Regions from separate parts of the Fusicatenibacter saccharivorans genome, predicted to be linked through region 2. Evidence: riboswitches for the same ligand, from Rfam matches in the RefSeq annotation. Region 2 holds a riboswitch; the other holds the start of a gene.
What was found. A riboswitch is a leader RNA that binds a small molecule or an ion and turns the genes downstream of it on or off. The one in region 2 is predicted to bind lysine.
Positions count from the first base shown of each region.

Region 1: it holds a riboswitch for lysine, as region 2 does, so the genes downstream of both, PGS38_RS11395 (alanine/glycine:cation symporter family protein) here and dapA (4-hydroxy-tetrahydrodipicolinate synthase) in region 2, are expected to answer to the same signal.

Region 1 is NZ_JAQEGR010000011.1:55,357-63,531, reverse strand. Features, by position in the region: gene PGS38_RS11420 (hypothetical protein) at 1-277, shown strand, start outside; gene PGS38_RS11415 (class I SAM-dependent methyltransferase) at 264-869, shown strand; gene PGS38_RS11410 (hypothetical protein) at 942-1,358, shown strand; gene PGS38_RS11405 (peptide deformylase) at 1,400-1,810, shown strand; gene PGS38_RS11400 (maltose acetyltransferase domain-containing protein) at 1,854-1,979, shown strand; lysine riboswitch at 2,084-2,258, shown strand; gene PGS38_RS11395 (alanine/glycine:cation symporter family protein) at 2,444-3,922, shown strand; gene PGS38_RS11390 (amidohydrolase) at 4,040-5,656, shown strand; gene PGS38_RS11385 (metal-dependent hydrolase) at 5,917-6,555, shown strand; gene PGS38_RS11380 (AfsR/SARP family transcriptional regulator) at 6,811-8,070, shown strand; gene PGS38_RS11375 (winged helix-turn-helix domain-containing protein) at 8,067-8,175, shown strand, end outside.
Region 2 is NZ_JAQEGR010000002.1:242,463-250,637, forward strand. Features, by position in the region: gene PGS38_RS03140 (polysaccharide deacetylase family protein) at 1-321, shown strand, start outside; gene typA (translational GTPase TypA) at 409-2,238, opposite strand; gene PGS38_RS03150 (single-stranded DNA-binding protein) at 2,644-3,273, shown strand; lysine riboswitch at 3,329-3,503, shown strand; gene dapA (4-hydroxy-tetrahydrodipicolinate synthase) at 3,656-4,546, shown strand; gene dapB (4-hydroxy-tetrahydrodipicolinate reductase) at 4,582-5,343, shown strand; gene PGS38_RS03165 (metallophosphoesterase family protein) at 5,492-6,409, opposite strand; gene PGS38_RS03170 (hypothetical protein) at 6,519-6,677, shown strand; gene PGS38_RS03175 (DUF4317 family protein) at 6,765-7,409, shown strand; gene PGS38_RS03180 (hypothetical protein) at 7,541-7,969, opposite strand; gene PGS38_RS03185 (helix-turn-helix domain-containing protein) at 8,137-8,175, shown strand, end outside.

The sequences.
Region 1 (8,175 bases), on a different contig from region 2:
GCCGCGGTACCGCGAGATCGAGGACCATCTGCTTTCGGTGATTTATGAGAAATATCTTGGCAGTGATCTGACGGCGGAGGAGCAGCGGATGATGAAACAGATCGACAATGATCTGCTGTGGTACGATTTGACGAATCTGCTGGAGGAGCCGCAGGAGGGGGATGCACCGAAGCTTCACATCACGCTGGACTACGCGGTGCGGCCGTTTGATGCGGTGGAACAGGAGTATCTGGAATTATTCGAACAGTATCGGGAGACGGGCGATGAGAGAGGATAAAAACGAAAACCGCTGGGACAAGCTGCTTCAGATCCACACAATGGGGCGGGACGACAGCCGGTCGGATCTGTACCGGTATCCGTATGAGCCGACCCCGTACTGCGTGCTGGAGCGGATGGCAAACACGGGGATGATCCGAAAGGGAAATACGCTGCTCGATTACGGATGCGGAAAGGGCCGCGTAGATTTCTTCTTATCGGCGCAGACCCGGTGCCAGTCCATCGGTGTGGAGTATGATGAGCGGATTTATGCGAAGGCAATGGAAAACAAAAAGGCGGCGGCCTCTGGTGCGCGGACGGAGTTTGTGCTGGAGAGCGCCGAAAATTTTCCCGTTCCTGCGGAAGTGGACCGGGTGTATTTTTTTAACCCGTTTTCGCTTGAAATCTTAAGAAAAGCGATGGCAAGACTGCTGGAATCGTACTACGAAAATCCGCGGGAGATCCAGCTGTTTTTCTATTACCCGTCGGATGCTTATATCTCGTATCTGATGACGGTGCCGGAACTGGAATTTCTCGATGAGATCGACTGTATGGATCTGTTTCCGGGCGGGGATAGCCGGGAGCGGGTTGTGATTTTTACGATTCAGGAATAAAAAGTTTTGTAACAGCAAAAACCGTGTGGAATACAAAAAAGCATGAATTATATTTGAAGAAAGGGCGTTTTTATGAAATATCAGGTAATGCGAATTGAGGAAGACCTTGATTTCGGCTGTGAGGAGCGCGGTGCCGACGAGCCTGTCATGGCAGTTGTTGTTTTGAAAGATGAAAACGGAACAGAATCGCGCATCCGCCAGGAGGATCAGATGCTGTATGACTGGAACATCGAGGAGGGCGACACCGTTATTCTGAATGAAAACGGCGAATTGCGAAAAGTACTCTCCGGTGATTGGACGCAGAATTGCAATTCGAAAAATGTAGATACGACAAAATTCGTCAACATGATGCAGGCCGTCAAAGCCGGAAAACAGATTGACTGGATCTGTCCGTTCTGCAGCGGAACAGTAGAACGATTGGAGCAGAAAGGCGGAAAAAACGTAATCGGATGCACATCGTGCGATATGTGGATTCAAATAGAAAATTAAACGATTTTGGCCTTTAAGGCCGAAAGAGAAAGGAAACACAAATGGTAAAACCAATTATGAGAGACGTTCTCTTCCTCGGACAGAAATCCGTCCCGGCGACAGAGGAAGATCTGCAGGTGGGAAGAGATCTGCAGGACACACTGGCAGCAAACCGCGAGGCATGCGTCGGCATGGCGGCAAATATGATCGGCGTGAAAAAACGCATCATCATCGTAAACGCCGGATTCCGCGACATCATCATGTTCAACCCGGTGATCGTCCGCAAAAGCGGCCCCTACGAAACAGAAGAAGGCTGCCTTTCCCTGCCAGGCGTGCGGAAAACAAAGCGGTACCAGAACATCGAAATCGAATACTACGACTGGAACTGGAAAAAACAACGCCAGAAATTCACCGGCTGGCCAGCCCAGATCTGCCAGCATGAGATGGATCATCTGGAAGGGATACTTATTTAGATCCTACAGCAGACAGGAGGACAGTATGACAGACAGAGAATGAATGGTAAAAGGAATCATTTACAACCCGAATGTGGAAGAGCTGGCCAAAGAGCAGTCCGGCTATATGGAGCGTCTGTGGAAGTTCAACCAGCTGAAGCCGTCAGAGGGAGACAAGAAAGTCAAATAAATCAGGACAAATTTCGAAAATATAAAATTTTTGTAAAATAATGTCGAAAAAACGATTGACAAGTAGCGAAAAGAAACATATGATAATACCTGTCAATATACATATTCGGCAATAGAGGCGCGAAGGCTAAGAGTAGCTGTCCTGAGACAACGGGGTCTGGGACGGGCAGGGAAAGGAGCATTCGCCGAAACGGGGCAGTTCCCGAAAAACTGTCTGCGTTGGGGTACAGTCGAACAGGCTGTGCACTCTCACCGTACTGGTGGAGGAGCTATTGCTTCATGAACGTAGATTTAATGGAGCAGTGGTGAAGACCGCTGCTCTTTTTATTGTACTGCAGTTGGAACCGTGACAAAAGGTTCCAGGGGTGGAAATCTGTTTGGTTGGAGAACGAAAGACGAAACGGGTGTTACAGGATACGTCTGAAGAAAACTGTTGCCGGAAAAGAAAAAAGGGAGGATTTTGACATGATAGCATTTCTTAACTGGCTGGACGGTGTCCTTTGGGGCGTGCCGCTGATCGCGCTGATGATTCTGACCGGTCTGTACTTTACCGTTCGTTCTGGATTTTTCCAGTTCCGTCACTTTGGCTGGATTATGAAGAGAACCGGCGGAAAACTGTTCCAGAAAGAAGACAAAGCAAGTGAAGGAAAGGGTATGCTTTCCTCGTTTGAGGCGATTTCGACCGCTATCGGCGGTACCGTAGGATTCGGTAATATCGCCGGTGTTGCAACTGCAGTTGCAGCAGGCGGCCCGGGAGCCATTATGTGGATGTGGCTTTCGTCTCTGCTTGGTATGATATTAAAACAGGTTGAGGTTACCCTCGGCTGCTACTACCGTCACACCAACGAAAAAGGTGAGTACTACGGCGGTCCGACTTACTACATGGAGTGCGGACTTGGCGAGGAGCGCCACTGGGGCAAGCTGTGGCTGATCCCGGCGCTCATCTTCGGCATCGGTATTTTCTCCACCTTCTTCGTAACCTCTTCCAACCTGACCGCATCTCAGGTCGTAGCCGGTGCGTTCGGTATTGAGAATATCAATCTTGGAAGCTTCAAAGTAGAAGGCGTTATCGTGATGGGCGTTCTGCTCTGCATTCTGACCTATGTCGTTACAAGCGGCGGTACGAAGAAAATCGCAAGTCTGTTCAGCAAGCTCGTTCCATTTATGAGCGTTCTTTATATCTTGATGGGAATTGGCATGATCATCATCAACATCAACCGCGTTCCTGGCGTATTTGCAGCCATCGTAACAAACGCATTTACCGGAACAGCAGCGATCGGCGGTTTTGCCGGCTGCGCAGTCAGCGAGATTATCCGTGTGGGTATGGCGCGTTCCGTATACTCCAATGAGGCTGGATGGGGTACTTCTCCAATGATCCATGCTTCCGCAAAAACACCGCATCCGGTAGAGCAGGGTCTGTGGGGATCTTTCGAGGTATTCTTTGATACCATGGTTATCTGTACGATCACCGCACTTTCCGTTATCTTAAGCGGAAACTGGACCGACGGAACGAACGGCGGAACACTTGCTTTAAGTGCATTTGCAAGCGGATTCGGCAAATTTGGAAGCATCCTTCTGGCAGTCATCATGGTCATTTTCACTGTAACGACTTCCGGCGGATGGTTCACCTACTATCTGGCAATTCTGGAGCATCTGTATAAAAAAGAAGGCAAGATGAAAGATATCGTCATGAAAATCTTCTACGCAGTCCGCGCTCTGCCGGGCGTACTGTGGACGATCTATCTGGTAAAGACAAACAACCAGGGCTTTATCTGGACTGTCGTTGATATCACATCTGCGATCCCGACCTTCGTCAACGTAGCAGTGATCCTGATTCTCTCGAACCAGTATTTCAAACTGCTGAAAGACTACAAAGCAAGAAACTTCGGCCAGGGCACGGTAGACAAGAACGCCTGCCTGTTCTACGAAGAGAAAACGAAATAAAAAATATTCAAAAGCGAATCCAGACACGCATGAGAATAGCGTGTCTGAATTTGTATATTGCGCAAATGGGCAGAAAAGAATAGAATCAAATTTAGATGACAGTAGGAGGATAATGATATGAAAACAATTTACAAAAACGGAGCTGTCTACACCGGAAAACTGCCGCTTGTCGAAGCGTTTGCAGTAGAAGACGGCAAATTTGTTTTCGCCGGAAGCAGCGCAGAGGCAGATGCCCTTGCAGCAGCCGGCGACAAAGTTGTAGACCTCGGCGGAAAATTCGTCTGCAGCGGTTTTAACGACAGCCATATGCACCTTTTAAATTACGGAAGCTCCCTGCTGAAAGCGCAGCTTGCCGCACATACCGAAAGCCTGGAAGATATGCTCGCCTGCCTCGACACCTTCCAGAAAGAGCATCCGCGAAAAGACGGCGCATGGCTGATGGGCCGCGGCTGGAATCAGGATTACTTCACGGACGTGGACCGCATGCCGAACCGCTACGATCTTGACCGCGTATCAACTGAAGTTCCGATCTGCGCGACGAGAGCGTGCGGCCACTGCCTCGTAGTCAACAGCAAAGCGCTGGAACTCCTCGGCGTCACCGCAGATACCCCGCAGCCGGAGGGCGGAGAGATCGGTATGGAAAACGGTGAGCCGGACGGAAGATTCTTCGACAATGCAATGGAACCGGTTTACGACAGCATTCCGGTGCCGAGCAAAGAGGAAATCAAAGATATGATCCGCAGCGCCTGCAAAGCCCTGAACAGCTACGGCGTCACCAGCAGCCAGAGTGATGATTACTGCGTTTACCGCGCCGTTCCGTGGCAGACCGTCAACGAAGCATACAAAGAACTCGAGGATTCCGGCGAGCTGACCGTCCGCGTTTACGAGCAGAGCAACTTTACCGATCTGGAATCCTTAAAAGGTTTCGTTGAGGCTGGAAATGTGACCGGCATCGGCACAGACCGCTTTAAAATCGGCCCGCTGAAAATGCTCGGCGACGGCGCACTCGGTGCGAGAACAGCATTCCTCAGTCGCCCATACGCAGACGACCCGTCCACCTGCGGAATCCCGGTATTCACCCAGGAAACCATGGATGAGATGATCGGCTACGCCAATGCACACGGCATGCAGGCTGCAGTTCACACGATCGGTGATGCGTGCCTCGACCGCGTGTTAAGTGCCTATGAAAAAGCCCTTGCTGAAAACCCGAGAGAAGATCACCGCCACGGCATCGTGCACTGCCAGATCACAAGAGCCGATCAGCTTGAAAAAATCGCGAAAATGCATCTTCACGTTTACGCACAGAGCATCTTCCTCGATTACGATAACCATATCGTAGAGGAGCGCGTCGGCAAAGAGCTTGCGAGCACAAGCTACAGCTGGAAGACGCTGATGAATAACGGCGTCTCCGTCAGCAACGGAACTGACTGCCCGGTAGAGCTGCCGGATGCCCTCGCCTGCATGCAGTGCGCTGTCACAAGAACAACGCTGCGCGACCATGTCGGCCCGTACCTGCCGGATCAGAAATTCACCGTACAGGAAGCACTCGACAGTTACACGATCCGCAGTGCCGAGGCAAGTTTCGAGGAGAACGTGAAAGGCCAGATCGCAGAAGGCATGATGGCAGACTTCGTCGTACTGGGTCAGAATCCGTTTGAGGTGGATGAGAGCACGATCAAAGACATTCCGGTGTGCCGGACGTATCTTGCTGGTGAACTGGTATATGAAGCATAAAGATATAACTCAAATGAGCGATAAATGTCAAATGAAAATTCATACAATGAAGGGAAAAACGTGAAATAAGATAACCTGGAAATAGTATGGAATAAAGGCAGAAACAGAGGAGAACCTCCTGCGGCGATAAACGGTCGCAGGAGGTTCTTTTTTGATCCTGATAGGACCATACGGTCGTAAAAGAATCGAACAAATGGTTGCATAAAAGGGCGGGAATGTGCTATGATAAAGGAAATTTTACGAAAGGAAAAAACAGACAAATGCTTGGAAGAACACATTTTTTTATTGGAACAGCAGCGGCACTTGCTGTTTTACAGCCGCAGACGGTTCCCGCGCTTGTGGCCGGTGCCGGGGCTGCCGCGATCGGCGGTTTGATCAGTGACATTGATGTCGGCACTTCACAGGCGCACCGCGATGCCGATAAGATTATTACGGCAACAGTTGCAGTTGCGGTGCTCACAATTCTTGCGGAGTATAAACTGAATCTTGGAATTTACCGCCGCCTCACAAGCGACAGCAGCGTGCTGCGTCTCCTCACCGGAACGGCAGCATTTTTGCTGATCTGCGCCTATGGGAAACAGCAGCCGCACCGCTCCTTCATGCATTCATTTGCGGCGCTGGCATTGCTGACGGCGTGCGTGGACATCATCTACCCGGATGCGTCCGCTTATTTTACCGTGGGCTTTCTGTCCCATCTGGTGCTCGATTTTTTCAACCGGAAACCGGAAAAGCTGTTCTGGCCCTGGAAGAAGGGATTCTGCCTCGGATTCTGCTCAGCACGGGGACTTGTGAACCGCGCACTGCTCGGGTGCGGCATGGTATCTCTTGCTGTAGTACTGGTGCTCTCGGCGCCTGCAGGGCGGCTGATGGCTAAAATCATGCGGGCAATTTACGGATGAGATGGGATTGACAAAAAGATAACAAGACAAAAGAAGAAAAAGCAGGAATTTTTCGGTGTTAAAGTTAATATTTTATACATTTTATAGTAGGATTTTTGATTAAAATGATGTAAAATAGAAAACAGAAATCCGGCGTCCGTAATTGTTTTTGAAATGAACGAACAGGGAACCGCCGGCCCGTTACCGCAGCCGATTGCGGAGCGCAGCGCAACCGACCACAGAGATTAGAGCACAACAGGCAATACAGGAGTTAGTATGAACGAAGAAATGAAAAACCAAACAGAACAGTTACCGCTTTTAAAAGTACACATGATGGGAAGTTTTTTCCTGGAGTACGGCGACCAGCCGATTTCCTTCCGGAAAACAATGGCAACAAAATCGATGAGACTTCTGCAGATTTTCCTCTATAACAAGGACAATGGAATTTCCAGAGGAAGACTGTTGGAGAGCACATACGGAAGAGAAGATGTGGCGGACGCGGCAAACAGCCTGCGTGTCGGCGTACATCGCCTGAAAAGAAGCCTTGTCGAGGCAGGACTTCCGCAGTTTGAGTACATTTATACACAGAAAGGCGTTTACCACTGGACCAGCCCGATGCCGGTCGAGGTAGATGCGATTGATATCAAAAATAAGATCCTGGAAGCAGGAAAAGAGACGGACGAGAAAGCGCGCATGGATCAGATGATCGAAGCACTGGAGCTGTACACCGGAGAGTTCCTTGCAGATTTCGGCGAGGAAGAGTGGGTACAGGCGGAGCGCGCGCAGCTGAAAAAAGTATATTCCGATGCACTGAAAGAAGTAAGTGAGTATCTTCTGAAAAACGAGGAGTTCGATGAGCTGCAGAAACTGACTTCTGTTGCTTCCGAACTGTATCCGTTCGACGAGTGGCAGGCAGTCCAGATGCAGGCGCTGATCGGCCTGGAGAGATACAAAGAGGCCATGAAACTGTACGAGCAGACCTCGAAACATTACTTTGAAGAGCTTGGCGTTACACCGAGCGAGAAACTGGTGGAGCAGTACCGCTATCTGGGAAGCCGCATGGGCAGCAGACACCGCGTGATCGAAGAGGTACAGGCAGATCTTCAGGAGAGCCCGGGAGAAAAGGGCGGAGCATTCTTCTGTTCCCTCGCCGGATTCCGTGACTGCTACCGACTTGTTTACCGTATGTCCGAGCTGAACGGACAGATGCCGTGGCTGATGCTGTGCACCATTACAGACGGAAAAGGTTACCCGGCAAAAGGCGGTCCGCGCCTTGACCGTATGTCCGAAAAGCTGCTTGAGGTAATGAAACGCAGCCTGCGTCATTCCGATTTTTTTGCAAAATACAGCCCGTCCCAGTATGTGATTCTGCTGCAGGGCGGCAGCCAGAGAGGATGCGAACTCGTCTACAAGAGAATCAGCGAGCGCTTCTCCGAGGAGAAAAAAGGCTGGGCAAAGAATCTGAAATACAGTGCACTGCCGGCAATTCAGATCGAAAAAGAGCTTGAGTTCTTAGAAGGAGACGATGTTTTATGATTCGCGTACAGCTGCTTGGAAGATTCCGCATGTACGATGAAACACGCTGCCTCAACGAGGAAGCGATTCATTCCCCGATGATCACAAAGCTGCTGGTTTATATGA
Region 2 (8,175 bases):
CCGTATGGAAACAGCACCGATGAACTGCTCGCATCTATCGGCCGCCCGAGCATCATGTGGGATGTCGATACCCTGGACTGGCAGACAAAAAATGTACAGGCAAACATCAGCGCCGTTCTCGACAGTGTAAGCCCGGGAGACATTATCCTGATGCATGATATCCACGAGACGACCGTAGAATCGTGTGCAACGATCGTGCCGGAGCTGATCAACCGCGGGTATGAGCTTGTCACGATTCATACTCTTGCAGCGGCAAACGGCGTGGATCTTGCAGCGGGAGAGACGTATTACGGCTTCCATGGCGGAACGACAAACGAATAGAAAACAGAATAGAAAAACGACAAAGAACCGCCGGTTTACTCTCAAATCAAGAGTGAACCGGCGGTTCTTATGTCATTTTATGAAAATTTATTTCATTGCCGCTCTCTTACGAAGTCTGGAATCCAGCTCTTTCTTACGGATACGTAAGGAAACCGGAGTAACCTCAAGAAGCTCGTCCTTGTCGATGAAGTCCAGAGCCTGCTCCAGGGAAAGGATTCTCGGCGGAGTCAGACGCAGTGCCTCGTCGGAAGAAGAAGTACGGGTGTTGGTCAGGTGCTTCGTCTTGCAGACGTTCAGCTCGATATCCTCAGCCTTACCGTTCTGTCCGATAACCATACCGGCGTAAACCTTCTCGCCAGGTCCGATGAACAGAGTACCGCGCTCCTGTGCGGAGTACAGACCGTAGGTAACGGACTCGCCTGCCTCGAAAGCAATCAGGGAACCCTGTTTGCGGTATTCAATGTCGCCCTTGTACGGTGCGTAATCTTCAAACTCGGTGTTCAGGATACCAGTTCCTTTGGTGGAGGTCATGAAGATTCCACGGAAACCAATCAGGCCTCGTGCCGGGATTTCGAACTCCAGACGGGTGGAACCATCGCTTGCGCGGCTCATGCCGTGAAGCTCGCCTTTACGCTCGCTGAGGAGCTGGATGACAGTACCGGAGAACTCGTCCGGAACGTCAACGTATGCGATTTCCATTGGCTCGAGTTTGCGTCCGCGCTCGTCCTCTTTGTAGATAACCTCTGCCTTACTTACTGCGAACTCATATCCCTCACGGCGCATGTTTTCGATCAGGACGGACAGATGCAGCTCACCACGGCCGGAAACCTTGAAGCAGTCTGCGGAATCAGTCTCCTCGACGCGGAGAGAAACGTCAGTGTTCAGCTCACGCATCAGACGGTCACGCAGGTGGCGGGAAGTTACGTATTTACCTTCTTTACCGGCCAGCGGGCTGTCGTTTACGATGAAGTTCATGGAAATAGTCGGCTCGGAGATTTTCTGGAACGGGATGGAAACCGGGTTGTCCAGATCGCCGCAGAGAGTATCTCCGATGTGGATATCCGGGATACCGGAAACAGCAACGATAGAACCGATGCCTGCCTCAGTAACCTCTACTTTTTTCAGTCCGTCAAATTCATACAGTTTGCTGACCTTTACTTTTTTCTTCTTGGTCAGATCGTGGTGGTTGACCAGCATAACGTCCTGGTTCACGCGGATCGTTCCGTTTTCAACTTTGCCGACACCGATACGTCCAACGTATTCGTTGTAGTCGATGGTACTGATCAGAAGCTGTGTGCCAGCTTCCGGATCGCCGGTCGGAGCCGGGATGTATTTCAGAATGGTCTCGAACAGAGGTGTCATATCCTTCGGGGTGTCGTTCAGATCGAGTACTGCATGACCCATCTTTGCGGATGCGTACAGAAACGGACAGTCAAGCTGTTCGTCAGATGCATCGAGGTCCATCAGAAGCTCGAGCACTTCGTCGATAACTTCGTCCGGGCGTGCCTCCGGGCGGTCGATTTTGTTGATGCAGACGATAACGGAAAGATTCAGCTCAAGTGCTTTTTTCAGCACGAATTTGGTCTGCGGCATAGCGCCCTCGAATGCGTCTACAACCAGAATAACGCCGTCTACCATTTTCAGAACTCGCTCAACCTCGCCGCCGAAGTCCGCATGGCCTGGGGTGTCGATGATGTTGATTTTCGTTCCCTTGTAGTAAACTGCTGTATTTTTGGAAAGAATGGTGATTCCACGCTCACGCTCGATATCGTTCGAGTCCATGACACGTTCCTGAACCTCCTGATTGGCACGGAAAACGCCGCTCTGTTTCAGAAGCTCGTCTACCAGTGTAGTTTTACCATGATCGACATGGGCGATGATGGCAACGTTTCTTACATCTTCTCTCGTTGTTTTCATTTCTTCATTCCTCTTCCTATGGGTTGACCCTGCCGGGTTCAATTTTTCAAAATTTCAAGCCGGCCGGGAATGTTTATCACAGCACAAAGGCAGGTGCCTTGCCGTTTTGTCTCTGCTGGATGCCTGCCTATCTGAACTATTATAGCACAGAACAGAGAAAAAAAACAGGGAAGATGTGACATTTTTTGTATTGCAATGGTAGAAAATACGAAGCATGTGGTGCGGTTTTTACAGAAACATATACAAAAAATTGGGCAGAATGCTGATTTGAATAGAAATAAAAAAATCTGGAAAAAAGTGGTTCTGAAAAAGAAATGTGGTTCATACATTAGGATTATAGATCAGCAAAGTACCGATCAGAAATCAATATTCAGAAAGAAAAGACAAAGGAAGGGGATTTTCATTATGGCAGACAAGATGATTGAAAACAATCAGGTGGTTATCATGGGAGAGATTGTCTCCCCGTTTACATTCAGCCATCAGGTATTCGGAGAGGGCTTTTACCTCGTCGATGTGATGGTCAAGCGGTTGAGTGAATCGCAGGACATCATTCCGGTGATGGTCTCCGAGCGGCTGGTGGACGTATCACAGGATTACCAGGGTGAGTGGATCTGCATCAGCGGTCAGTTCCGGTCCTACAACCGCCACGAGGAGAAGAAGAACCGTCTGGTACTCTCCGTATTTGCGCGGGAATTAAGTTTCGTGGAGGAAGAGGACGATTCCGTCAAATCCAACCAGATTTACCTCGATGGATACATATGTAAACCGCCGGTCTACCGGAAAACACCTCTGGGAAGAGAGATCGCCGACCTTCTGATCGCGGTCAACCGTCCGTATGGAAAATCAGATTATATCCCGTGCATCTGCTGGGGACGGAATGCGCGGTATGCCTCTGCGTTTGCCGTGGGCGGCCACGTTCTCATCTGGGGACGGATCCAGAGCCGGGAATATATGAAGCGGCTGAGCGAGACGGAAATGGAAAAGCGGACCGCATATGAGGTTTCGGTGAGCAAGCTGGAATATAGTGAGAGTTAAAGCGCGATCCGCTGTTGACAAGAAAATTTAATGATGCTATAGTAAAAGCAGAACTGAAGTGGATAGAGGTCGCATTACTTCAAGAGTACCTTTTCGGATGCCTCAGCAGCAAAAGAAGAAGAGGAAAAGGGAAGAATGCCGAAGGACATCCGGCGCTGAACCGGTATGCTCCTGGGCGCAGGTTGAAAAAATCTGCGACTGTCATCGAGAGATGGAGAGCTATCTGATCATAGATACTGCGTATGTGTGAATTTGGAGGCGATCTTATCTGGGATGAGGCGCCTCTTTTTTTAAACGGAAAGTGAAATTTTCCGTGGGAGATAAGCTCCGGCGACTGATTTCTTATGGTTTTATCTGACACAACATACAGGAGGAAAAGAGAATGTCTATTTTTAAAGGTGCAGCTGTTGCAATTATCACACCGATGACCGAAACACAGGAAGTGAATTACGAAAAACTCGGAGAACTGATTGAGGAGCAGATCGCCGGCGGAACTGACGCCATCGTTATCTGCGGAACCACCGGTGAGGCTTCGACCCTGTCCCATGAGGAGCATCTGGATGCCATCAAATATACCGTGGAAAAAGTAAATCACAGAATCCCGGTAATTGCAGGAACCGGCTCCAACAGCACGGAGACAGCAATTTATCTGTCTCAGGAAGCAGAAAAATACGGCGTGGACGGACTTCTTCTCGTTTCTCCGTATTACAATAAAGCAACACAGAAGGGCCTGATTGCACACTTTACCGCAATCGCAGACAGCGTCAAAGTGCCGGTCATCCTTTACAACATTCAGGGCAGAACCGGCGTAAACATTGCACCGGAAACGATCGTCTATCTGTTCAACAACGTTGAGAATATCGTTGCAGTCAAAGAGGCTTCCGGAAACATTTCCCAGGTCGCAAAAATTATGCAGCTGACCGATGGAAAGATCGATCTGTACTCCGGAAACGACGATCAGGTTGTGCCGATCCTTTCCCTTGGCGGAAGCGGTGTAATCTCCGTTCTTTCCAACGTAGCACCGCGTGAGACCCACGACATGGTACAGAAATTCCTCGACGGCGATGTGGCCGGATCCAGAGAAATCCAGCTGAGAGCACTGCCGCTCATCGATGCGCTGTTCTGCGAAGTAAACCCGATTCCGGTAAAAGCAGCGCTGAACCTGATGGGCAAAGAGGTTGGACCGCTTCGTCTGCCGCTGACCGAGATGGAGCCGCAGAACCAGGAGCGCCTGGCAAAGGCTATGAAAGATTTTGGAATCAAACTGGCTTAAGTTAAGAATACACGAAGTAAAGAAGGAAAAAGACAATGGTTAAAATTATTATGCATGGCTGCAACGGCCATATGGGACAGGTCATCACCGGCCTGGTAAAAGAAGATGCAAATGCAGAAATCATAGCCGGAATCGATATGAACGACAACGGCCAGAACGATTATCCGGTATTCAAAAGCCTGGCAGAATGCGATGTTCCGGCAGACGTAGTCGTTGACTTTTCTTCCTACAAGGCAGCCGACGCACTGCTCGATGCCTGCAAGGAGAAAAAACTTCCACTCGTCCTCTGCACCACAGGCCTCACCGAGGATCAGCTCAAAAAAGTGCAGGAGACCAGCAAAGAAATCCCGGTTCTCCGCTCTGCAAATATGTCCCTTGGTGTGAATACGCTGATGAAACTGGTACAGGCAGCTGCAAAAGTGCTTGCCGAAGCAGGCTTTGATATGGAGATCGTGGAGAAACACCACAAACTGAAATGCGACGCTCCAAGCGGAACCGCCATCGCCCTGGCAGACAGCCTGAACGCGGCAATGGACAACCAGTACCACTACGTATACGACAGAAGCCAGCGCCACGAGCAGCGTGACTCGAAAGAAATCGGAATCTCTGCTGTACGCGGCGGCACCATCGTCGGAGATCACGACGTCATCTTCGCAGGCCCGGACGAGGTTGTTACCCTGTCCCACAGGGCATATTCCAAGGGAGTTTTTGGAAAAGGTGCTGTAGAGGCCGCAAAATTCCTGGCTGGAAAGCCAGCCGGTATGTATGATATGCAGGATGTGATTGCCGCGAAGTAAGGCAGAAGCAGGAAATAGAAAAGATAAAAAAGAAGGCAGGCTGTGTGCAGTTGCACAGCCTGCCTTCTTTCGAGCTGCTTTTCTGTTTTAGCCAATGAGTTTTTTCACTTATGCAGCGTAATAGGAATACGTTCCTCTGTCAAAAAATCTATTTCAGCTCCCGTTCCGCTTTTTCCCAGAGCTCTTCGTCAAGATCAGTCAGCGCCAGTGCATCCGCAAGTTCCCGCACCCGTTTTACCGTGAGATAAAAGTAATTGATACCGCAGGTCAGCGTCCGCTTTAAGGAGCGGGCAAGTACACTGCCGTGGGTTTCCAGTTCGGCACGGTCGAACTCGGCGAGATAGCCCTCGAGATCATAGGGGATCTGAAAACATTCGATCTGCCATGTGCTGTTTTCCAACGTCAGAATTGCGAAGTGCGCATGGCCGCCGACATCATCAAGCGCAAGCCCAAGAGATCCTGGATTCAGATACGTTTTTCCTGCGTATTCTTTCTGTTCCTGCTTGTGGCTGTGGCCGCCAAGCAGGATGGAGGCATCGAGATTTTCCAGATGAGAAAGCAGGAGCTCCGGATGCAGCCCGAAATTCCCTCGGATTTCACCAGGTGCGCCGTGGCAGAGCCGAAGTGCCGGGAAAAGGGATTCACGGCAGGTGTCCGGTGTAACTTCTTCCTGCGGCACAAAAACGGGAACCAGTTTCCCGGCTTCATCCAGCTTTCCAATCAGAACACCGTCTGTCGGCAGCTGCTCAAAAAATTTTAGATCCTGATCGGTAAGATTCCGAAACGTGTAATCCAGAAGCCCGCTCGTCGAAGAACCCGCCTTCCAGTTCTGCGGCTGCCAGAGATTCTCAAGCAGATATTCCTCCCGGTTGCCGCGCACCAGATAGCACGGAAACTCCTCCTGCATTTCGCGGAGCACCCCCATCATCCTCTGCGGAAACGGCCCATCCGTCACAAAATCCCCCAGCCCGATGATACCGTCAATTTGCTGCCTGCGAAGAAACTCCATCACCTTCGAGAGTGCATAATAATTCCCATGAAGATCACTGATTACTGCTAATTTCATGTGTTTTCCTTTCTATGTCAAAATCATAAAATGCGAGATACTGTCTTGATTTTATCAAATGGTGAGAAGGAACGCAATTTATAAAAATATAAGCCAGGCAATTGATGAAATGATGGAAGACAGCAAAACGGAAGGCATTGAAAAAGGCAAACTTGAGGTGTTATCAAATTTATTAAAAAAAGGAACGATCAGCATTCAGGATGCCGCCGACTGTATGGCAGTGTCTGTGGCGGAATTTAAGAAGCTGGTCAATAAGTATCCCATCTGATTCCGAAAAACCTGCTGACAGAAAAAGCATGTTATGATAAGATCAAAGGCAGAGAGTTTCGAATATATTTACTGTCGGAGGGAATGTATGATTAATCGGGAAGACATGCTGGAGCTGACGAGGAGGATGACGCCGGCGCGGACTTCGTTTGTGCGGATGGCGGGTTGCTATACGGATTCGGATGGGGAGTATGACGGCAGTTTCAACATTCATTTTCTGAAACTGTCCGGTTCGGAAAAGGCCAGGAATCTGGCGATTGCCAAGAAAATTCCGTTTGCGGAATCGAATGAGAAGCTGCGGGAATACCGTTTTCCGGAAACATCCCAGGGGCCGGGCAGTATCTGGCAGATGCTGATGGCGCTGCGGGAATGCGGACTGAAGAACGATGCGCTGTTGGAAACGTTCTATGATATCCTGATCGAAGGATTGCAGATTCACGGGGCTTATGCCATTTACATGTTTTATGACCGGTATGATATTCCTGCAAAGGCTTCCGATAAAGAGCGCCTGGGGGAATCCGAGGAGATGTTCCCCTATCTGATCTGCGCTGTCTGCCCGCTGGTTGGAGAATACGAGCCGGGAAATCCTATCTGTGGATTCCTGTTCCCTGCCTTTGTGGACCGGAGCGGAGATCTGGAACGGGTTGATATTTATGCAGAGCGTGCAGCGTGGGGCGATCGGATGGCCAGCATTCTTGGCGCGAAGGGCAGAAAATTCAGATGCGGTCTGTAAAAGAAAAAATCAAAATTGACGGATTAAACCAGGTGCTGATGTGCCTGGCAGTAAAAAAACTTCCCGGCGAACCTGCATATATCGTTCGCCAAGGGAAGTTTTTTAGATACGGGAGCAGCAGAAGTGCATATTTACTGTGCCATCCCCGCTCCATTCTGTGTAGTTGCTCCGTTTTCCTGCGGATTCTGCGTCTCATTGTCGCCGCCGCTTACCACATCGTCCACCGCGCGGCCGACATCCTCAACGCCCTCACCGACACCACGGGTCACATCTTCAGCGGCGTCGCCGACATCATCCCCAAGGGTATTTCCATCCCCGGTATTTGTACCGTTCGTACCGTTGGCATTCCCATCGGTGCCCTCCGTCACATCATTTACATTGTCGTTTGACGGCATCTCTGTCGTATTGACATCGTTTCTGTTATCCGTCTGTCCCATGTCGCTCTCCGTGTTGGTATTGCCATTTCCGGTGTCATTCGTGGTGTTGTTTCCACAGGCCGTCATCCCGGCCAGTAATACCGCCAATGCCAGCGTCATACACACTCTTCTGATTTTTCTCATCTTCAAAATCTCCTTTCCCTAACAGTGTCTGGACAGTTGCTAGTATTTGAAAAATGCCGGAAAATATACGGAAAAAAGAGGCTTTTGGAAATCTTGACAAAGGAAGAAAAAAACACTAAAACAAAAAGTACGAAAACGGACTAAAAACGAAAACAGGATATATCGAAATGGAAGTCAATCCGGCAAACCGGCGGGAAAAAATCATC